3 regions of the Paenibacillus sp. sgz302190 genome follow, and region 1 is predicted to be linked to each of the others. Evidence: riboswitches for the same ligand, from Rfam matches in the RefSeq annotation. Region 1 holds a riboswitch; each other region holds the start of a gene.
The links. A riboswitch is a leader RNA that binds a small molecule or an ion and turns the genes downstream of it on or off. The one in region 1 is predicted to bind ZMP and ZTP.
Positions count from the first base shown of each region.

Region 2: linked by a shared signal. The riboswitch ahead of AC6RNO_RS10020 (tetrahydrofolate dehydrogenase/cyclohydrolase catalytic domain-containing protein) and the one ahead of rpiB (ribose 5-phosphate isomerase B) in region 1 are both predicted to bind ZMP and ZTP.
Region 3: linked by a shared signal. The riboswitch ahead of AC6RNO_RS29480 (DJ-1/PfpI family protein) and the one ahead of rpiB (ribose 5-phosphate isomerase B) in region 1 are both predicted to bind ZMP and ZTP.

Region 1 covers NZ_JBZYAO010000042.1:11,450-19,112, reverse strand. The annotation lists gene glyA (serine hydroxymethyltransferase) at 1-873, opposite strand, end outside; gene AC6RNO_RS30740 (TIGR01440 family protein) at 926-1,531, opposite strand; gene rpiB (ribose 5-phosphate isomerase B) at 1,550-2,008, opposite strand; ZMP/ZTP riboswitch at 2,109-2,189, opposite strand; gene AC6RNO_RS30730 (arsenate reductase/protein-tyrosine-phosphatase family protein) at 2,318-2,923, opposite strand; gene AC6RNO_RS30725 (manganese efflux pump MntP) at 2,948-3,508, opposite strand; gene AC6RNO_RS30720 (L-threonylcarbamoyladenylate synthase) at 3,573-4,658, opposite strand; gene spoIIR (stage II sporulation protein R) at 4,749-5,501, opposite strand; gene prmC (peptide chain release factor N(5)-glutamine methyltransferase) at 5,630-6,517, opposite strand; gene prfA (peptide chain release factor 1) at 6,517-7,593, opposite strand; gene ychF (redox-regulated ATPase YchF) at 7,629-7,663, opposite strand, start outside.
Region 2 covers NZ_JBZYAO010000006.1:183,772-191,434, forward strand. The annotation lists gene lpdD (prenylated flavin chaperone LpdD) at 109-453, shown strand; gene hcp (hydroxylamine reductase) at 1,026-2,318, opposite strand; gene AC6RNO_RS10005 (helix-turn-helix domain-containing protein) at 2,538-3,380, opposite strand; gene AC6RNO_RS10010 (acetylxylan esterase) at 3,501-4,526, shown strand; gene AC6RNO_RS10015 (pectinesterase family protein) at 4,551-5,483, shown strand; ZMP/ZTP riboswitch at 5,547-5,624, shown strand; gene AC6RNO_RS10020 (tetrahydrofolate dehydrogenase/cyclohydrolase catalytic domain-containing protein) at 5,693-6,562, shown strand; gene AC6RNO_RS10025 (cyclodeaminase/cyclohydrolase family protein) at 6,549-7,172, shown strand; gene AC6RNO_RS10030 (ATP-binding protein) at 7,297-7,663, opposite strand, start outside.
Region 3 covers NZ_JBZYAO010000038.1:26,423-34,085, reverse strand. The annotation lists gene AC6RNO_RS29505 (biotin-independent malonate decarboxylase subunit beta) at 1-779, opposite strand, end outside; gene AC6RNO_RS29500 (malonate decarboxylase subunit delta) at 776-1,069, opposite strand; gene AC6RNO_RS29495 (triphosphoribosyl-dephospho-CoA synthase) at 1,086-1,994, opposite strand; gene mdcA (malonate decarboxylase subunit alpha) at 1,998-3,656, opposite strand; gene AC6RNO_RS29485 (LysR substrate-binding domain-containing protein) at 3,819-4,733, shown strand; ZMP/ZTP riboswitch at 4,784-4,863, shown strand; gene AC6RNO_RS29480 (DJ-1/PfpI family protein) at 4,914-5,501, shown strand; gene AC6RNO_RS29475 (MFS transporter) at 6,339-7,565, shown strand.

The sequences.
Region 1 (7,663 bases):
CGCGTTGTTGATGACGTTTTGCGCGTAAGTTTTGAATTCAGGCTGCAGCGCTTCGCCGAAAGATACGGCTTTTGCCGCGATCGTGTGCATCAAAGGTCCGCCCTGGGTGCCCGGGAATACGGCTTTGTCAATGGCGGCCGCCCACGACTTGCGGGTCAATATCATGCCGCCGCGGGGACCGCGAAGCGTTTTGTGCGTCGTAGTCGTTACGAAATGGGCGTGCGGCACCGGATTCGGATGCAAGCCTGCGGCAATCAGACCGGCGATGTGCGCCATGTCTACGAAGAACAATGCGCCTACGTCGTTCGCGATGGAAGCCAGCGCTTCAAAATCGATAATGCGCGAATATGCGCTCGCGCCGGCAACGAGCATGCGTGGCTTATGCTTGAATGCCGCTTTGCGGACTTCGTCGTAATCGATGCGGCCGTCTTTTTCGCTGACGCCGTAAGCGACGAAATTGTACAAAATGCCGGAAGCGTTCACCGGGCTGCCGTGCGTCAAATGACCGCCATGTGCCAGGTTCATGCCGAGAACAGTGTCTCCATGACTCAATGCGGCCAAATAAACGGCCATGTTCGCTTGCGCGCCTGAATGAGGCTGTACGTTCGCATGCTCGGCGCCAAACAGCTCTTTGGCGCGGTCGCGCGCGATATCTTCCACGATATCGACGTATTCACAGCCGCCGTAGTATCTTTTGCCCGGATAGCCTTCCGCGTATTTGTTCGTCAGAACCGTACCCATAGCTTCCATAACGGCTTCGCTGACGATGTTTTCGGATGCGATAAGCTCGATTTTGTCGCGTTGACGGCCCAGTTCCAAGTTCATCGCTTCTGCGATTTTCGGATCTTGCTTGCTTAAAAAGTTAGTAGACATGTTCAGTTCCTCCCTGGTCTTCTTTGTATTTAAACGTACAAACGCAGCGAAACTAACAATCCGCTTTCGGAGACGCGGCAGCGTACTGTTGTTCGGCTGTCTCCTCCGAGTACACAGCCCGCATGCCGCCGATCAACTTCGGCCGCGTGTAAGCCATAGTCACATAGGCGTGGCCGATATTCCGCACCGGCGGACGAACCGGCACCGCGACACGGCGAAGGTGCATGCCGATGAGCGTGCTGCCGATATCGATCCCGGCGTGAGCCTCAATCGTCTCGACGACTACGGGCCGGGCAAAATGGCGGTACGCATAGGACGCCATCGCGCCCCCGGCTTTCGGCACCGGAATGACGGACACCGGCTCCAGACGGGGATACAGCGCGAGCACGTCTTCCTCCAGCACGAGCGCGCGGTTCAGATGCTCGCAGCATTGAAATGCCGCGTGCAGCCCGAATTCCCGGCACACGCGCCCGGCCGCTTGAAAGATCGGCTCCGCCGCGTCCAGCGTCCCGGATGTGCCGATGCGATGCCCGAGTATTTCGCTCGTGCTGGTGCCGATGACAAGCAGCTGTCCGGGCTTCAACCCCCCCGCCTGAACCAGCTCACGCAGATTGGCTTCAACGGCTTCAGCAATCGTAGGCAGAATGGAATCAGTCATCGGATTCCCTCCCGCGGCTTACGGATGAAGCGCGAAGCGCTCTTCGATCTTTTGAACTTTACCGATGCGGTTCTGGTGGCGAACGCCTTGCGAAAATTCCGTTTCCAGCCAAATTTTCACGATTTCTTCGGCAACGCCAGGCCCGATGACGCGCTCGCCCATAGCCAATACGTTCGTATCGTTATGCTCGCGGGTCGCTTTGGCGGAGAACAGATCGTGAACGAGCGCGCAGCGGATTCCGGGAACTTTGTTGGCGGCAATCGACATGCCGATGCCTGTCCCGCAAATCAGGATGCCTTTATCCACTTCCCCGGCAACTACTTTCTCGCATACTTCCAGCGCATAATCCGGGTAATCGACGGAATCCGCGCAGCTGCAGCCGAGATCCAAAACCTGGTGGCCTAATGATTCGATAAAAGGAATGATGACATCTTTCAAACGATACCCTGCATGATCCGCACCCAATGCAATTTTCATCGGTAAACGCTCCTTTAAAATTCATTTGTCCTTCCTATTATAGCCCATTACCCACCGGAAAACGAAAAAAAGAGCAGGACACGCGAAAGTACGCGCGTTGCTCTTTTGCCCAGGCGACCGGCCGTATAACCCGATGCTCCATTGTGGTTAACCCCACTCGTCGCCAGTTACATCGAGTCTCAATCAATACATCTATTTTATCGCATTCCGACGTGCCTGTAAAGGTGATATCCGCGGGGCGGGTTCGCGCAGGCAAGGCAAGCCGATTCCGCCGGATCCGCTCCAAACCCGCTTTTCTGGGAATCAGTCCTAAGGGCCCAGCAAATTCGATCCGTTCTGCCGCTCGCGCAGCTTTTGCACCAGCTTATCCAGACATTGTCCGATTTCCTCGGCCGTTGCCCGGTAAATGTCTATGGAACCGCCGAACGGGTCGGAAATATCGTAATCGGGAATGCTTCTTTCCAGCTGCAAATACCGGCTTCTTTCCTCGGATGAAACCGTCTGAGCCAGCGCTTGTTTGAGCTGAATCTCGGCTGTAAGCCGTTCCCGCTCCTCCAGCGCGCGCAGCACGTCCGGGCTATCCTCCACGTACTCCTTGAGCGTATAAATTTTATCTACGGCATCCGGAAAACGCTGAACAACCGAACGCTTGTGGCCGACCGTCATCGTCAAAATCAAATCCGCCCACTGCACCTCGGCCTGCCCAATAAAAAGAGAGCTGATCTTGTCCCGGAAACCCGCTTCTTTCAAAATCGCGTCGCTGTTGTGAGAAATGGCCCCTCCCGTAACAGCGGATACGCCGGCGGAACGGACCTCGGCCGCTAGCCCTTCTTTTTGCACCTTGACCCGCAGCAAGCCCTCGGCCAATGGACTGCGGCACGTATTTCCCGTACAGACAAAAAGTATTCGCAACATGATCCCCTCCTCCCCTTTATTGTATCACAGCAAAAATTTGATCCCAAATGCGAGCAAAATCAACCCGCCAAACGCCTCGCCGTACTCGCCGACCCAGTGTCCGACGCGTCTGCCTACGAGCAGGCCGCCAATCGACATCAGCGCTCCGAAGGCGCCGAATACAAGCACCGTCAGCACGATATCCGTAGCGAACATTCCCAGCGATACCCCCACCGAGAAAGAGTCTATACTTACGCTGAGCGCGAAAATAATAAGCCCCCACAAAGTACGGTGGTCGAAAGAGACGGCTTCCCCGCCGCGAAGCGAGCTGTATATCATATGGCACCCCAGCAAAGCCAGCAGGCAGCCCCCCGCAGCAGTAGCGACATGTCCCAGAAGAGAGCTGACGTAGTGCCCCATGAACATCCCCATTAAAGGCATAATAATATGGAAAATGCCGATAACGACGCTGATTTTGAGAATGTCGAGCAAGCGGACGCCCCTCATACCGATCCCTATCCCCAGGGAAAAAGCATCTAGTCCTAATGCAATCGCCATAATGATGATGGTAAGTAGCTGCCCAAGTGCAAAGGATGATGCGAGCATGCTGCAGTCCCCCTGTCCACGGTTTCTTTCCCAAGATATGCGGACAAACCGGGAATCATGCCAGCTATACTCGAACAAGCCGATGACCGGCCGCTTTGCGCAGACGATTCATAATCGCCTGGCCGATGCCGTCCTCCGGACAAGCCTCGGCATTAATATAACCAATGCCCTCTTCGTCAAAACGCCGCAAAGCGGCGTAAAGCTCCCGGGCGACCGTCTCTGGGCGAGACAAGCTGCCGCAGGCAATTACGAGATCGGCGCGATACTTTCCCGCATTTTCCTCATAGGTGAGGACGCCTGTCGACTCTCCCCGCTCCCGGGCAGCATCGATATCGCGCTGAATCCAGGCCGCCACATCATCCGGTGCGGCCCCTTGAACAATTTGCATACGGCCCTTCGGAGCGTAATGCGTGTATTTCATCCCCGGCGAACGCGGCGCTTCCGCTTCTTCGCTCCATGCTTCCTTCGCCGGTTCGTGCACTTGCACATCCGGCAGAACCGCCCGCAGCTGTTCCGCCGTCACGCCCCCCGGACGAAGAATGTACAGTTCGTTATCGACGATCTCGATAACCGTCGATTCCACCCCGACTCCCGTAGGCCCACCATCCAGCAAGCCGCCGATCCGGCCGTCCAGATCCTCCTTGACGTGGGATGCGGCGGTAGGGCTCGGTCTGCCCGAGCTGTTTGCGCTAGGAGCCGCAACAGGGCACCCGGCTTCCCGGAGCAGACGCAGCGCGACGGGATGGTCGGGAATCCGCACGCCCACCGTAGCAAGTCCCGCCGTCACAAGCGGCGAAATGCCGCCCGCTTCCACAGGCAGCACGATCGTTAGCGGTCCCGGCCAAAATGCCTCCATCAACAACCGGTGCCCGTAGGTGACGGCTGAATCCGCTACGAGGTTATCCAACTGCCGGATATCTGCAATATGAACGATCAACGGATTATCCGACGGGCGGCCTTTGGCTTGGAAAATACGCGCCACCGCTTCCGAGCTCGTAGCATCCGCGCCAAGCCCGTACACCGTTTCCGTCGGAAAAGCTACGGTGTCGCCGTCTCTAAGCAGCCGTGCGGCTTCGGCAATCGCGGCCTGTTCCTCCCGCGGCCCGCCGTCCGCATCCAATTTCCAATATATAGTCACATTAAGTTCCATCCTTACTGCGTGTTGTTCCGCCCATTTTCCGGCATCGGCATAAGATTTCGCCGCAACTTCCGATCAGCCGGGATCAGCTTGATCACTTGATCAGCCAAACCAGGATGCCGCTTTTTTGAGCATTTCCCATAAGAAAAATTTAACTTCCGGTTTCTGTTCTCCGGCCGAAGCCGACTTACCGTCAGGTGTATCGCCCGCACCGGCCTTTACCGCCGGTTTGCCGGCGGCCTGGCTTTTATCGGCAGCTTTGGCGGACGGCGCCTCTTTGCCGGAAGCGGCCTTCGCATCCGCGGGCTCCGTCTTGGCCACAACCTCGGCCGTAGTCGCCACCGCTTCTCCCGACACCGAGTCGACGAAGCACAGCGGAGGAAACAGCACGCACCACCAATTCTGCCCCTGTCCGCTGCCGATCGTCACGCGCAGCGCTTCGTAATCACCGGCCGGATAAACCGTATTGCCGTACAATTTCGTAGGAAAAGGGACGACGCCCAGCTCTACCGTATGCGAATAATCGTAGCCGCGCTCCCGGATCATCCGGCCGACCAATGCGTCGAATTCCGGCAAATGCGCCCTCACGACGGCTCTGGCCTCGTCCAGCGTATGCGGACCGACGACCCACTCCTGCATGCGGGCGATGATCGCATCGCGAATCTCGCGTTTGAGCGCCTGATCCGGCGCAGAGTCGGAATTGGCAAGAATGCGCAGCCGGATCGACTCTTTCGGGATTTCCGACGCCACGACCGCGGCATTCGTGCGATTGCCATCCCAGCTTGCAAGCAATACGATAAGTGCAAAAGCCGTATACCATAAAAATTTATAAGAACGATTCACTCTCTTTACCATCTGGAAAAGCCCCTTTCCCTTCGCTTCTACCAGACAGTATGGGCAAAAATAAAAGGGGCTAAACCTAGCAATCTATTTTATAATTCGATAGAAAAATAGGATGAAAGAGAGAGGAACGGGATGGTCCCTCAATCCCGCTCCGGCGCACGGATCGCCAGAACGTGGCGATCGATGCCCGCGAGATCCGGCACTATGCGGATCTCGTCCCAATCGGCGGCTTCCCGCAGCATAGCCGCCACGTCCTGCGCCTGCCGGATGCCGACCTCGAACCCGACCACGGCCGGGATTCGCGGCAGCAGCGGCAGCTGCCCGATCATGCGGCGGTACAGGTCCAGCCCGTCCGGACCGCCGAACAAAGCCGTGTGCGGCTCATACAGCCGCACCTCGGGCATCAGCGCCGGAAGGTCGCTGTCCGGGATATACGGTGGGTTCGACACCAGTATATCCGGCGCCAGACGGCGCTCGATATAAGGCTCGAGGAGATCGCCCTCGAGCCACTCCACACGCGCGGCCACGCCGTGCCGCCGCGCGTTCGCGCGGGCCATCTCCAGCGCTGCCGCGGAGATGTCGCTGGCCGCCACGCGCCACGCAGGGCGCGCGTGCGCGACCGTCACCGGGATCGCGCCGCTCCCGGTGCCTACGTCCGCAAGGAGCGGCGCGCCTTGCGGGAACAGCCGCGAGCCCTCGTGCAGCACAGCTTCCACGAGGAGCTCGGTCTCCGGCCGCGGAATCAGCACCGCGCCGCTAACGGCAAAAGGAAGGCCGAAAAACTCCTGCTCGCCGGTGATATACTGCACCGGCTCGCCCGCGGCCTTCCTGGCCACGAGCTGGCTCCAGCGGTCCGCCAGCTCCGGCGGCAGCTGCTCCTGCCAGCCCAGGAGCAGTTCGGTCCGGCTCCAGCCCAGCAGGTGCTGGAGCAGCAGCTCGGCGCAGGCGGCGGCTTCCGCCACGCCCTGCGCCGCCAAAAAAGAAGAAGCCTCTGCATAGGCTTCTCTAATCGTCTTCGCAGTCGGCATCACATCGCCTGCTCCCCTTTTTCCAGCAGCTCGGACTGGGATGCGATCGTGAGCGCCGACACGATTTCGTCCATGTCGCCGCCGAGCACGGAATCCAGCCGATGCAGCGTCAAGCCGATCCGGTGATCCGTAATCCGGCTTTGCGGGAAGTTGTAAGTCCGGATGCGCTCGCTGCGGTCCCCGGTGCCGACTTTGCTTTTGCGCTCGCCGGCGTATTTCGCTTCCTCTTCCTCGCGCATCTTGTCGTAAATCCGGGTGCGCAGCACTTGCAGCGCCTTTTCCTTGTTCGAGTTCTGCGATTTGCCGTCCTGGCAAGTCGCCACGATCCCCGTCGGGATGTGCGTCACGCGCACCGCCGACTTGGTCGTGTTGACCGACTGCCCGCCCGCTCCGCTGGAGCAGAACGTATCGACGCGGATATCGTTGTCGCTGATGTCGATCTCCACTTCTTCCGCCTCCGGCATCACGACCACCGTCGAAGTCGACGTGTGAATCCGCCCGCCGGACTCCGTTGTAGGAATGCGCTGCACACGGTGCGCGCCGCTCTCGAACTTCAGCTTGCTGTAGGCGCCTTTGCCGGTGATCATGAAGATGATCTCCTTAAAGCCGCCCAAATCGTTCAAGCTGGCGTCGAGCACTTCGGTCTTCCATCCTTGCCCATCGGCGTAGCGCGTGTACATGCGGTACAAATCCGAAGCGAACAAAGCCGCTTCGTCGCCGCCTGCGGCGCCGCGGATTTCCACGATCACGTTCTTATCGTCGTTGGGGTCCTTCGGCATCATGAGAATTTTGAGCTGTTCCTCCAACTGCGCGGATTGATCCGTAAGTTCATCGATCTCCATTTTGACCATTTCACGCATCTCGTCGTCCAGTTTCTCGTTCTGCATGATTTTGGCTTCTTCGAGCTGTTCCGTCACACTTTTGTATTGAATATAAGCGTCGTACGCTTCCTGCAGATCGGATTGCTCCTTGGAGTACTCTCTGAGCTTCTTCGTATCGCTGGTAACATCAGGATCGCACAGCAGCTCGCTTAATTTCTCATAGCGATCCGCCAGTGCCTGAAGTCGATCTAACATTTCGGATCACTCCTTTTTATCGATTTTCTTTTATTTTAAACGTTAAAGCGGAAATGCATAACATCTCCAT
Region 2 (7,663 bases), on a different contig from region 1:
CGCGGCAAAAGCTGCATCGTGATCTTCATCACATGCAGTTGGCCGGGCATTTTCGTATAATGAAGCGGTTTTGTAATGGAGAATCAGGAATGGAGGCGTTTGGGCGGCATGAAAAGTGAACCCGTACCCTATAACATCCATATTCATACGTATTCACTGGGAAAAGACAAAGTATTTCTTATCGGCGGCGGCCAGGCTCATATCGGGGCTGTGGCGGTCGCGTATCCCGACGGGCATCGGATCTGCGAAGAAGCCGTCACACTGCCGGGACATAGAGAAAAACCGCTAGCGGCAGAGCTCGCAAGGCTGGCAGCCTCACGGCTCAATCAGGCCGTAACGGTTATTATGGGCATCCATATCGATCAAGCAACAAAGCAGGACATCGACGAGATCGTCCGCTGCGTACGCGAAGCCATGGCGGAGGAGCTTAAGCGAGCGCAGGAGGTATTTTAGTTGCTATTTTTCTTTTTGTGTCTTCGAGTAAAAATGAACAAAATAGCGGTTGTGAATAATATAATCGCTAACAACCATCCTATCGTCGGTGCGTAATTCGTTATATTTTTGCCGCCAACCGTAAATAACAATGAAACGGAAGCCAATATACAAAGGGGCACAATGATTCTATTCACTCGGTTCCACTCCTTTTGGAAAATGATTCACATTACAGCGCAACCAATGTAACGATGTATGCTGAGCAGATGATCCTAATTGGCCAACATTTTCGTTATTTATAAATGGGTTCTGTAAATATATACCACTATTTGTCAACGCAATCAACGGTTAGTCGAAAAGGAACAGAAAACCCGTTAATGTCCATTAATAAAAGGGACGAGTCATCAGCTGTGAAATAGGCATCAAAAAGCTTGATGCAGGAAAACGAACGCATATGAAAAGGCTACCCGCTTGGGTAGCCCGATTCTGTTATGCGCCGGTAGACCCGGCTCTTTACCCTGTTATCGATCAAGCGACGCCGCAGGACATCGACGAGATCGTCCGATGCGTACGCAAAGCCATGGCGGAGGAGCTTAAGCAAGTGCAAGCATCGTTGCCATGTCCTCTTGAGCATTCCCGATCAGTTTAAGTCCGAAAGTTTGCACCAGTACGTCCAGAACGCCCGGGGTAATGAATTCCGGCGGTTTGGGACCGATGCGAATATCTTGAATGCCGAGGCTGAACAAGCCGAGCAGGATGGCGACGGCTTTTTGCTCGAACCAGGAGAGGACGATGCTGACCGGCAAATCGTTGACACTGCAGCCGAAAGCGTCGGCCAAAGCGAGCGCGATTTTGACGGTGGAGCCGGAATTGTTGCACTGCCCAAGGTCGATGTACCGCGGGATGCCGGTATCGGCGACAGTTCCGTATTCCACGTCGTTGAAGCGGAATTTGCCGCAGGACGTCGTGAGAATGACGGTATCGTTAGGAAGCGATGTAGCGAGCTCGCGGTAATACTCGCCGCCAGGGCCGGGCGCATCGCAGCCGGCGATGACGAAGAAACGTTTTATTTTGCCTGCTTTGACGGCTTGAATGATTTCGGGAGCGAGCCCGATCACCGTTTCGTGATGGTATCCGGTCGTAAGCTGCTGCTCGGAATCAATGCTGACGGCGGGCAGCGACAAAGCTTTGTCGATCAGAGGGGTGAAATCATCGCCGATGATTTTGGTGACACCTTCCAGACCGGCGATATCGTAGGAGAAAAAGCGGTCGGCATACGTGCCTTTTATAGGCATGACGCAGTTGGTCGTCGCCAGGATGGCTCCCGGGAATTTTTCGAAAAGCCGCCGCTGGTCATACCACGCTTTGCCGATATTTCCTTTCAGATGCGCGTATTGCTTCAATTTCGGGTAGCCGTGGGCCGGGAGCATTTCGGAATGTGTGTAGATGTTGATTCCTTTGCCCTCGGTCTGTTTGAGCAGTTCCTCCAGCGCATAAAGGTTGTGCCCGGTTACGACGATCGCATGGCCCTCGATTTTGTTCTGGGACACCGTGACGGGCTGGGGAATTCCAAAATGCGTCGTATGCGCGCGATCCAGAACGTCCATGATCCTTACGGCCGCGGAACCGACTTTCATCGCCATGTCGATATGCTCCTGGAGGTTGAAATTGGAGTTGGTCAAAGTCATGTAGAGCGCTTCATGTGTGATGCGGTCTACCTCGGGGTCGCTGTAGCCCAATTGGCGTGCGTGCGTGGCATAAGCGGCGATACCTTTTAACGCAAAAATCATCGTGTCCTGCAGGCTGGCGATATTTTCATCTTTTCCGCAGACGCCGACTACTTTGCAGCCGCCTGTCGGGGTTTGCTCGCATTGGTAACAAAACATAGATGAATCCCTCCGTTTCATTGTCCAGTTTTCATACACAGATTAACAGGTCTGCGGAAAAAGGTATGTGATCGCAATCACAGACAGTTAAAATGCTCACACTCAGCCGAATCAAACACGAAGGACAAAAATATTCAATTTCAGACAAAATAGACAAGAGCATGCAAGAAATCTGGCAATTGCATGCTCTATAATAGGGACATTCACCGGGGATGGCCGTTATTTCCCCGCAAGCTCGCGGTAGCGCAGGGGCGGCATGCCCGCAATGGATTTGAACGTTTTGTTAAAATGGGAAATGTGCTCAAACCCGACCTGCTCCGCAATCGTCTGGACTTTGCTCCGGGTCGTCTGCAGCAGCTTTTGCGCTTCGCGGATGCGCACAACCCGGACGTATTCGCTAAAATGGAAGCCCGTCAGTTTCAGAAAAATGCGGCTTAAATATGCGGGGCTAATATAAAATTGTTTTGCGGCAAGCTCCAGGGTAATCGGCTCTTTGTAATGGGTATTGATGTAGGAGGCGATCTCCGTCACCTTCTGGTGCATCGGATGGCCGCCGCCCGGAGGCTCGCTGCCTGACCCGCAGGAGCGGTGAATCCGGATCAGCAGTTCGGTCAGCAGCTGCCGCACACAGGAAACGTAAAGCGCCGGCCGCTCCCTGCATTCGGCCAACATTTGCTGGAGCAAGCGCTCGACGGCCTGCTGCTCTTTGAGCGGCAAGCGGATTAAAGCGGACTCGCAAAAAGGCGGCAGTTCGAGCAGCGGAGGTTCGGTCGGAGCTATGAAATCGGGCGCGAATTCGATCAGCACCCGCTCGAATTTTTCGACGCTTGAGCTTGACGTAGCGTGAAGGTCGTTCGGCACGACAACGATCAAGTCCCCTTTTTGCACGGTGTATACTTTGCCGTTTATAAAATAGACGCGCTGGCCGTCCAACAAGTAATATAATTCGTAAAACGGATGAGCATGAGGGCGGGGCATGGCGAAATAGCCTTTGCGCTGCAGCTGCTGAATGGCAAAGGATGAATCGCCGATATGGTATTTCGGTTCGGTCCGGCTGCTCATGGAAGTCCCTCTCTTTGCAGGAAGCGTATATGCAAATTTTAGCATATTTTGAAAGCGGAAGGCGCGAAATCGAAAAGCGGAAGGCCGAATCCGGCCTTGGATAAAGGAGATGGCTGCGGAATGTGGAGCCCTGACGATTTTTTGGCAAAGCTTTATGCGCAAACGGTGGAAAACAGCCTGGACCGCGCCGGCGGGACTATGCCCGACGGGGCCGGGCGCGAGGAGCTCAGGCGCCGGCTCGCCGATGCGCTGGGGGCCTGGCCCGAGCGCCGGGCGGCGCTGGAGCCCGAACTGCTCGACACGTTCGAGCATGAAGGACTTACCGTCGAGAAGCTCGCTTACTCGACGTACGAAGGGCTGCGGATACCGGCGTATGCGCTGTATCCGTCAGGCGGGGGCGGCAAGCTGCCGGCGGTGCTTGCCTGCCACGGACACGGCCCGGGCCATCGGGCCGCGCTCGGCATGAATCCCGACGGCAGCTTCGCTGACGATCCCGGGATTCACAACAAGTTCGCCGTCCGGCTGGCCCGCCGGGGGCTGTTCGTGCTCGTCCCCGAAATCATCGGCTTCGGGGACCGGAGATTGCAGGCCGGCGTGGAGGCCGATCCGTCGGCCAAAGATTCCAGCTGCCTGCCGATTGCGCTGCAGCTGCTCATGTGCGGGATGACCATCGCCGGATTCCGCGCATTCGAAGCGACGCGCGCGCTCGACTATTTGGCCGCGCGGGAGGAAGTCGACCCGGAGCGGATCGGGGTCATCGGCTTTTCCGGCGGCGGCCTGGTCGCATCTTTGACCGCTGCTTTGGATGAGCGCATCCGCGCCGCCGTAATTTGCGGATATGCGAATACGTACCTGGGGAGCATTTTGGATCGGCCGCACTGCATCGACAACTATATTCCCGGCATCCTGCGGATTGCCGAGCAGCCGGAATTGCTCGGGTTGATCGCTCCGAGGCCTTTGTTTATCGAGTCCGGGGATCAGGACCGGGTATTTCCGGTTGGAACGACGGAAGAAGCCATTGTGCGGCTGACCCGGATTTACCGCAGTCTTGGAGCGGAGGACCGGCTCGCTGCCGACATATTCCCGGGCAAGCATGAAATTTCCGGAAGAACATCATTCGACTGGCTGAAGGCGCAGCTTTCCTGAGCGGAGAGGAGACAAACCTTTTTTATGAGACATATCACGGTTTCGCAAGACGGCAGCGGGGACTTCACCGGCATTCAGGAGGCGATAGACGCCGTCCGCGTGCTTCCTCTGGAGCCTGTTACGATCTATGTCAAAAATGGAACTTATCGCGAAAAATTGCTCATTCCCGACAATAAGCCGGACATCGCACTGATCGGCGAGAGCCGCGAAGGGACGATTATCGCTTACGGCGATTACGCCAGGATGACGGGGCCGGACGGCAAAGAAATAGGAACGTTCCGCACCGCCGTTTTGAAGGTGGAGGCCGACGATTTTCGCATGGAAAATTTGACGGTGCAAAACACCGCGGGCTATGGCCCGGAAATCGCGCAGGCCGTTGCTTTGTACGCTTCCGGCGACCGTCAGGTTTACCGCAGCGTCAGGCTGCTCGGCAATCAGGACACTTTGTATACGAGCCGGGGGCGGCATTATTTTGCCGGTTGCTATATCGAAGGGCATGTCGACTTTATTTTCGGATCGGCTGCGGCATGTTTCGAATCGTGTGAAATCCGCAGTTTGCGCGGAGGCTATATCACGGCCGCTTCGACGCCGCGGGGCGCGGAGTTCGGCTACGTCTTTTTGAACTGCCGTCTGACCGGAGCGCAGGAGGAAGAGTCGGTCTACCTCGGCAGGCCCTGGAGAGCGTGGGCGCATACCGCGTTTATCAACACATGGATGGGGCCGCACATCTATTCGGCGGGTTGGGACAATTGGGACAATCCCGACAATGAAAGCACGGCCCGCTATACGGAGTACGGCAGCACCGGCCCCGGTGCGCGCGATGCCGCCGGCCGCGCCGGCTGGGCGAAGGCTTTAACGGAAGCGGAAGCGCTGCAGCTTGATGCACGGAGCGTTCTGGCCGGCCATGACGGCTGGGACCCGACGGAGAGCGGAGAAGGCGCTGCAAGGCGGGCGTGAAACATTCTCGCGCGGCCGTCTATGCGGAACGCGAATCCGTGTGATAAACTGTACGTAGCAGTAATCGTCATGTGTGACTGGCGTAACGTGGGCAACCACGAGGGAGCACATGGCTTATAGCCGTACGCCTGGGCAAAGTATTTGGTGAGCAATGGACCAAGTACTTTTTTTGCATGTTCATCCGATTATGGAGAGGGGAACGAACGTAAATGGGTTTGCTGCTTAAATCGAAGCCGTTAGCCGATCAAATCTCGCACTCTATCGCCGCCGAAGTCGGCAACTGGAAGGAGCGGGGCGTTCAACCGGCGATAGCCGCCATTTTGGTGCAGGGCGATCCGGCTTCCGCGTACTACGCCAAAGCAAAGGAAAAGCTGGCTGCCAAACTCGGGGTTGCCTTTCATTTGATGGAATTTGAGGCGCAAGTGAGCGAACAGCGCCTTCTTGAGGAGATCGAGCGGTTAAACGGGGACCCGGCCGTGCACGGAATCATGCTCGAGCTCCCCGTTCCCGGGCACATCCGCGTGCAAAAGCTGTCCGATGCCATCGCTCCGGCCAAAGATGTCGACGGCATATCTTCGGCGAACAAATTGGCGTGCATGACGGGAGAAAGCGGGTTGTACCCGGCGACGCCCCAGTCGTGCATCCGCATTTTGAAACATTACGGATACCGGCTTCAGGGGGCGCATGTCGTTCTGATCGGGCGGGGAGAAACGGTAGGGCGGCCGCTGATGCAGCTGCTGCTACGCGAAAATGCCACCGTAACCGTCTGTCATTCCTATACCGCGAATTTATCCGGCCATATCGCTCAAGCCGACATTTTGATTACGGCCGCAGGCAAAGCAGGCCTGGTGACCCCGGGCATGGTGCATGACGAATTGGTCGTCATCGATGCGGGAATCAATGAAACGGAGGCTGGAATTGCAGGCGACGCCAGCCCCGGCATTTGGGAAGCGGTGAAAGCCGCGACACCGGTTCCGGGCGGAGTAGGCACGCTGACGACCGTCATTTTGTTCGAAAATTTATTAAAAGCAATGGAACTGCAGTCCATCGGGCGGGGGGATGCAAATGAAAGTTTTTGACCGGAAGATTCGCCAATTTCTGGAGGAAGCAGGCTCAAGCTCGCCTGTGCCGGGCGGTGGCAGCGTTGCGGCGCTGTCCGCGGCTTTGGGCGCTTCCATGGGGTCCATGGTAGCCAATCTTACGGCAGGACCCAAATATGAAGCGGTCCGGGAATCGATGACGGCGGCCGTGGAGCGGATGAAATCGGCGATAGCCGAGTTCGAAACTCTGCTGGAACAAGACATGGACGCATTTCACGGATTCATGGCGGCACTCGCGCTGCCCAAAGGGACCGGCGCCGAGAAGGAAGCACGCTCGCTTGCCGTGCAGGATGCCGCGGCCCAGGCCGCCGCTGTGCCGCTCGCTCTTTTGAGACGGAGCTATGACATGATGGTTGCCTTGGACGAGATCATTCATCTGGCAAACAAAAATGTCATATCCGACCTCGGCATTGCCCTCATTATGCTGGAAGCGGCCATTCAATCCGCCTGGATTACGGCAGAAATCAATCTGGGCAGCATGCAAACCGGGCTCGAGCAGGTTTATCGGGCCGAGGGCCTGGAACTGCTGGACAAAGCCGGGCAGTTGAAGCTGAACGCTTTGCGGAAAGTAAGGGAAAGAATGAGTTAGGCAAGCCAGGCGGCCGTATGGCAGAGAAAAAGAGTTACCCCTGAGCGGGATGAAGCGCCCGGGGGTAACTCTTTGTGTTATGTCAGGTCAAGGAGGAAATCGCCGATGCTGCTTGATCTTTGATTCACGCAGAAATAGCCTCCTCGTTTGGTATCGTAATGATGAATTTCGTTCCGAACCCTTTTTGCGTGGTGACCTCCAATTGTCCGCCCGCATGCAAGATTCTGCTCCTCATTTGTTCGATTCCCAATCCCGATGAGTCGATCTCCTTCCGACGCACTTTGTTGTCTTCAAACCCCACACCATCATCCTCATAGATCAAATAAAAGCTATTGTGCGCTTCCGTTATCAGAAAAGTGACTTTGGAAGCCTGGGAATGCTTTTTCGCATTGTTGAGCAGCTCCTGAGCGATTCGGAAAATATGCCGTTTCGTCGGCAAATCTTTGGCTTCAATGGCAGCAGCCTGCTCAGCAATGAATTCAAGTTGAAAA
Region 3 (7,663 bases), on a different contig from region 1:
GCGGCAAGCTTGCCCAGAAAGCGCTCCACATCCGCGCTTCGGTGTACGGGCGGAATGCCGCGGCCGAACGATTCCCCGACGGCCCTGCGGACCGCTTCCGCCGTATCGTCGGCGAGCATATCGGCAAGCGCCGTCCCTTGCCGCTGCTCGCCGCCCGTCGTTCGCCAGATCAGGCGGCGGTCGCTTGCATCCAGCTCGGCGATCCCCGCTTCCTGCTCGATCACTTCAGGCCCGTTCAGCCCGAGCCGGCCCTGCTTCGTCATCACGAGCCGGCTGCACAGCGCAGCGCAGATCGACATCCCGCCGAAGCAGCCGATCAAACCGGGAATGACGCCGACGACCGGCACGAACCCGCGCAGCGCGACAATGGCGGCACCGATCTCGGCGATCGCCAGCAGCCCGTAGTTGCCTTCCTGCAGGCGCACGCCCCCGGTATTCAGCAGCAGCACGGGCAGCACAGGCTTGCCGTCCCGGCAATCCCGCAGCGCGAGCTCCAGCGCTCCGGCCATTTTGGCTCCGGCCACTTCACCAACGCCGCCGCCCTGAAACGCGCCGTCCATGGAAATGACGACGGCAGGCTTGCCGCCAAAACTTCCGCGGGCGACGACAACCCCGTCATCGCTTTGCGGAACGATGCCCTGCGCTGCGAGATGGGGCGATTCGAAACGTTCGAACGGGTCGAGCAGTTCCCTGAACGTTCCATCGTCAAGCAGCGCTTGAGCGCGTTCGCGGGCATTCAGCTCGATAAAGCTTGTCTCTTTTTGCGTGCGCACATTCATCGTTCCAACACCTCGATTGCTTGGGCCAGCCGCAGCGAGACCACGCCGGGCGTTGCGCCGTAATCGTTAATCTGTATGGACGCCGCAATCGGATGCATATAAAAAAATTTATCGAGCACGGCTCTCCACGTTTCTTCAAACCCTTGCACCGACGTACGGATCCGTACGTGCGCATGCAAGCCGGCGGAAGGCTCTACCAATATTTCCAAATCTCCCGATCCGACGGCTCCCACGTGGGCCCGCGCGGCAAGCTTCCGCGCAGCATCATATTGAAAGTTCAGCGTCTCCAAGTTTCGTACACCTCCGTTAGTGATTGAGCGGCACAGCCGTGGGCCGCAGTCCGTCGGCCGGAGCGGAAGCCATCCGCTCCAGACTGTCCAAAAACAAAGCGGCGGCAAGCAGATCCGCGCTGCCTCCGGGGGATATGCGCAGCCGGACACACGTTTCGGCCAGCCTCTGCAAGAGAAACCACCCTTCGGGAGCGGACGTTCCGCCCGCAGCGAGGATGTTTTGCGCGCCCTGCTGCGCCTCCCGGAGCGCTTCCATGCCGCCCCGGTGCAGCAGGCACGTATCGTCGAGCCGGCTCATGACGGCCAGCAGCGCGTCCAGGCGGGCCAAAGATTCCGGCACGCCCCGTCTGCGGGCTTCCCGCAGCGCCGGCAAGGCGGCCTCGATAACATGCGGAAAAGCCTGCTCGGCTTCTCCGCGGGCCCCCGCCGCCCCGAACCGCTGCCGGACTCTGCTTCCGTTCGATTCGCGCGGGGGATGGAAGCGGTCCGGGTATTTGGCGATTTCGCCGGCGATGGCGGCGATTCGCTCCGGCGCGGCGCGCCGCCCGGCGATGGCCGCTCCCGCCGTCAGCAGGCCGAGCGCCCAGATCGCGCCGCGGTGGGTGTTGATGCCGCCGGTGGCGGCCATCATCCGCGCTTCCGCGTCGCGCCCGAGCTGCGCCAGCCGTTCGCGAAGCGGCTGGCCGGGAGCTTGCCCGCAAGCGGCGCGGGCCATCAGCGCGAAGCCTTCGCGGAGCGAATGCGCGGAGCGGATCATCAAGCCGATGTGCAGATCGGCGTGGGCGCCCGGGCCGCTGCGGTCGACGAGGCCCGGCTTCGGCGTCAGCTCCGCTTCCTCGATGAGCGCGGCGACGGCCAGCCCGGCAAGCTCATCGGCTTCCGCCGGCGCCGGCTGCGGTAAATGACAGGTGCAGGTGAGCTTCATCATTTACCAGCTCCTGAATTTGGCCGGCGGCTCATACAAGCCTCCGGACCAGCCGACCAGTTCCTCGACGCTTCGCGCGGCGAGCAGCGACCGTTTGGCATCGGTGCGGCGGACGCCCAGATCTTCCGGGAACGCGACAAGCCCGTCCGCACGCAGCTGATCGTTAAGCGCGTAATCGTGGATTCTCCCGAGCGGAGTAACGCCGGCGACGGCGGCGATGGCAAGCTTGCGTTCCTCCAGGTTCCGTGCTTTGTACACATAAGCGACGCCTTCTTCGGTGACGACATGCGTCACGTCGTCGCCGTAGATCATGACCGGCGCAAGCGGCAAGCCGGCGCTCCGGCCGACTTCGATCGCGTCGAGCGATTCGACGAAAGTGGGGATGCCCCCGCGCTGGAACGTTTCGACCATCTGGACGACAAGCTTGCGGCCGCGCACGAGCGGATGGTCCGCCGTTTTCATGTCGAGCCAGGCGGGCGTCGGGTGCCTCCGCCCCCGCGGGTCGTGCCCCATGTTAGGGGCGCCCCCGAAACCGGACAGCCGGCCCGACGTCACGGTGGAAGAATGGCCTTCCGCATCCATTTGCAGCGTGGAGCCGATGAACAGATCGACGGCATATTGTCCGGCCATCTGGCAGTAGGCGCGGTTGGAGCGGAGACTGCCGTCGGGGCCGGTGAAGAACACGTCCGGCCGCGCCGCGACGTACGCCTCCATGCCGACCTCGCCGCCGAAGCAGTGCACGCTCTCGACCCAGCCACTTTCGATCGCCGGAATGAGCGTCGGATGCGGGTTGAGCGCCCAATGCCGGCATATCCGGCCGCGCAGTCCGAGCGATTCGCCGTAGGTGGGGAGCAGCAGTTCGATAGCCGCCGTGTTGAAGCCGATGCCGTGATTCAGGGATTGCACCTGATGGCGTTCGTAGACGCCGCGAATGGCCAGCATGCCCATCAAAATTTGAATGTCCGTAATTTGCCGAGGATCGCGCGTAAACAACGCCTCCAGCGGATAAGGCTTGTCGGCGGGGACGACGACGTCGACCCAGGAAGCCGGAATATCGACGCGCGGCAGCTCATCGACGATCTCGTTGACCTGCACGATCACGATCCCGTTACGGAAGGCCGCCGCTTCGACTATCGCCGGCGTCTCTTCCGTATTCGGCCCCGTGTACAGGTTTCCGTGCCGGTCCGCCTTGTCCGCAGCGACGAGCGCAACGTCGGGAATGAGGTCGACGAACATGCGGGCGTACAGCTCCAAATAAGTATGGATCGCGCCGATTTCCAACTTGCCGTCCTCGACCATTTGGGACATGCGCAGGCTCTGCGGCCCCGAAAAGGAAAAATCGACTTTCCGGGCAATGCCATATTCGAAAATATCGAGGTGCTCGCGCCGCGAGATGCTGGATATGAGCATGTGCAGGCCGTGGATTTTGCCGGGATCGACTTTGGCAAGCGCTTCGGACAAAAACGCGGCTTGCTTCTGATTGTTTCCTTCCAGCACGACCCTGTCGCCAGGCAAAATCAGCGCTTCGAGCGCTTCCACGATGCTGCCTGTCGGCAGCAGTCGCCCTTCCATCAGCCGGCTTGCCTGCCGCAGCCTCCGCGCTTTTTCGTCGCGCCGCGTCGTCCAGGAGCGCGCCGCTTGCGCATGTATCGTTTGATTCATACCGCATCCTCCTCGTTCGGGGTACTAGGAGTCTGACCGACATCGGACAGACTCCTGTATGTGTATCCTTTTGAAAATAGTATACAGGTAGTCTATACATATCGGATAATATATAATTATGTATAAGAATTATATTCAATATCGAATAGATGAGGGGTTGCCATGGAGCTGCTTCAGCTAAAATATTTTCAAACCGTCGCCAGGCTGGAGCATATGACGAAGGCGGCGGCGGAGCTTCGCATTCCGCAGCCTGCGCTGAGCAAAATGATTTCCGCGCTGGAGAAAGATTTGGATGTCAAACTGTTCGACCGCACCGGAAAATATATTCGTTTGAACGCATATGGCAAAGCGTTCCTCCGAAAAGTGGACACCGCCATCGCGGCTTTGGAGGACGGGAAGAGGGAGATTCGGGATATGTCGGGGGAGACCGGCGGCAGCATCGAGCTTGCCGTTCTGGTCGGCTCGCACCTGCTGCCGGATTTGCTCGCTTCCTTCCGGCTAAAGCATCCGCAAATCGGCTTTCACTTGCTGCAGCATGCTTCCCTCGCGGCGATGCGCTCCGATTTCGATCTGTGCCTGTCCTCTTCGCCCGTGCCCATTCAAGGCGTGGAGAGCAGAGCGCTGCTTACGGAGGAAATTTTTCTTGCGGTGCCCTGCGGCCACCGGCTGGAAAGCCGCGGAAAAATCCGGCTGAGCGAAGCGGCGGACGAGGGGTTCGTCAGCCTGCGGCCGGGCAAAAACTTGCGGGAAACGGCGGACGCGCTGTGCCGGCAGGCGGGATTTGCCCCCCGCATCATTTTCGAAAGCGACGACCCTGCGACGGTCCGCGGATTGATTCGGGCCGGACAAGGCGTCGGCTTCATCCCTTCCGTGACCTGGGGAGGAGCGACCGGCTCGGCCGTCGAGCTGCTTCGGATCGAAGAGCCGAGATGCGAACGCACGATTTGGCTGTCGTGGTCCAAAGACAAGTATCTCACCGAAGCTGCGGCAAGATTCCGCGAATTTACAGCGGACTATTTCAGACAGATGGCGCAGAGAGAACCGGCTGGCCGGCAGGGGACGAGAGCGGATTTTTGAAAATAGGTTGTAATTATCTGAAATTTCTGATATGAATAGTTCATCGAAATTTTTGGGCGTGTTACTGGCGTAAACGTGGAGTACCACGAGGGAGCACAGCCTTTATAAGCCGTACGCCTGGGCAAAGTATTCGGTCATTGACCGGATGCTTTTTTTATTATTTTCAGGGGAGATGAGCCTATGGAGCAGGTACGGCAGGCAAGAAACGTAGCGATATTGATTTTTGAGGGGGTTGAAGTGCTGGATTTTGCGGGCCCGTTCGAAGTGTTTACAACAGGAAGCGGCAGAGGGAAAGACTTCCGGGTCTATACGGTGGCCGAACAGGAGGGACCCGTTGCCGCATCGGGCGGCTTGAGCGTTACCCCGGGGTATACGATCCGCAATTGTCCGCCTCCTGATATTTTGCTCGTACCCGGCGGCCGGGGGGCGCGAAAAGAAATGCATAACGAGACGCTTACCGATTGGATTCGCGAGGCGTCGCGTCAAGCGGAGCTTGTTTTGTCGGTGTGCACCGGGGCTTTAATTTTAGCCAAAGCGAACCTATTGGAAGGATTGAAGCTTACGACGCACCGTCTGGCAATGGACGAATTGCGGGAAGCGGCCCCGAAATCGTCGCAAATATTGGAAGATGTCCGGTATGTGGATAACGGAAAAATAATTTTGTCCGCCGGTGTATCTGCGGGGATCGATATGTCTTTGTACGTTGTAAGCAAGCTGCTTGGAGAAGAAAGACGCCGGGAAACGGCAAACATCATGGAGTGGCAGTAAACCCCCGAAAATCAGCTTGTGGATAAAGTGGCAGGTTAGAGGAACCGGAGGTGGTACAGCCGATCTTCCACAATCCGCGCCTCCCCTGCACGGGTTGTGGCGCTGAAGTGGACACGCCTCTTCTGTTCTGGCTGAGGATCTGGAGCGGGTGGCATGGCGACTCCGCAAGTAGAAAGCCTGCAAAAGTGCAGGCTTTTTCTGCAAAAGTGGTACATTTTGGAGAAAAGCCTGCGATTGTGCAGGAATTTTCGATTGAAACGGGCCTGGGCTCATGTTCGCGGCGAAAAGCCTGCACAATTGCAGGAATTTTTCGTGGACGGCGCATTCGTTGAGCAAAAACTGCACTTTTGCAGGTTTTCTTCGGGCAACGAGGCAGATTGTGCGGTCGGCGCTGACGTGTGGGTTTCTGGACAGCCTGGATAGTGCGGCAATTTCAGTAAAACCGAGTCAGAGCCCCTGTATCCGATGAAAAGCCTGACATTTGCAGAAATGTTCCTTTACCGGCACAGCACTTTCACTAATTTCCCCCTACGCTGCCAGACAAGATGACTGCCGGCTCCGGCCGTGTGCGTTTATGCCTTTTATCATCATGGGTGCCGCCCAGCAGCACGGAGGCTCTTACAGGCATATCCTGCGCAACCAGGCAGGATATGCCGCCGGCTCCGGCCTTGCGCTTTTGCGCCGCCCAGCGGCACGGAGGCTTCCCTCACCACCCGCGGGGTGGTTTTTTTATTTTGAAAACGCTAAACAAATTTTCCGCTTTATAGGCTATAATAGATGGCATGGCAACAACATATCGAAATATTCGCTCTCAAGCGGAGGAGAGACTGGCTAACGATGGCTAACAGCGTGCTTCAAAAATTAGGCTTGCACATGACCCCGGAGACGAAATACAACTTTTACTGCGATTTCGGCGCCGGCACTTTATTCAGTCTCTTTAATGTCGTTTTCAATCAGTTTTATATTCCGATTGCGATCCGGCAAGGGGCGACCAACCTGGAGGTCGGCATTTTGGCTGCCGCTCCGGCGATCGGCCTGCTGTTTTCGCCGATTTGGGCGTCGCGGATCGAGCAGTCGAGCCCCAAGCCGTTTGTCATCCTTCCGAGTTTGATCGGGAGGCTGCTTCTGTTGTTTCCGGCTTTTTTCGGGCATCCGACAGTGTATGTGGTGACCGCCATCGTCTTTCAGCTTTTAATGGGCATACAGGCGCCGGCTTACGCTGCGCTGGTGACGCGCATGTACCAGCCGGATTTGCGGGGCAGGCTGATGGGCTACGTTCGCGTCGCGATGGGGGCGCTGATGATTCCGCTCGCTTATTTTATCGGCTTCTGGACGGACAAGTCGGGGCCGAGCGGGCCGCTGATCGTTTCCGCCGTAACCGGGGTGCTGTCCATTCTTTCCCTGGCCCGGGTCAAGGAAATAGGCCCGGTCAAAAAGCGCCCTCCGCGCAGCTCGTCCATCCGGGAGCAGTTCAAGCTGGTGAAGGAACACCGGGAGCTGCTTTATTTTTTCGGGGCGACGATGCTTGCCGGTTTCGGCAATATTTTGGCCAGCCCGCTGTACCAGATCATCCAGGTCAAGACGCTGCATTTGAACAATACGGAGATCGGCATTGCGCGGATTTCGTACTATACATGCCTGCTGCTGGCTTATTTTATCGTCGGGTGGGCGATCGACCGGTTCAGCCCCAAGCAGACGCTCGTTTACGGGCTCGGAGCTTACACGGTCGTGCCGCTGCTGTACGGGATTTTCGGCAACTATCCTGCGGTCATTATCGGCAGCGGCATCCAGGGGATCGGCGACGCGATCTGGGATATCGGCATTCTCGCTTACGTATTTCGGGTCACGCCGGGGCGGGAGGCGGTCGTGTTCGGCATGCATTTGATGCTTTTCGGCATTCGCGGGACGATCGCTCCGTTACTCAGCACGGGGCTGTCGAGCCAGGTGCCCGTCGCCGGGCTGTTGATAGCGTCATCGGTTTGCGGATGTATCGGCACCATCATTTTTTTGCTGCAAAAAGGGGACAAGGCGTCCGTCGAATCCGGAATCGCCAAAAATATGTAACACAGCAGCGGAGATCCGGCAGTCATGCCCGGGTCTCTTTTTTATTTGTATTTACATAATCTATACAATGCATATTCGCCGAATCGCGACGGGAATCC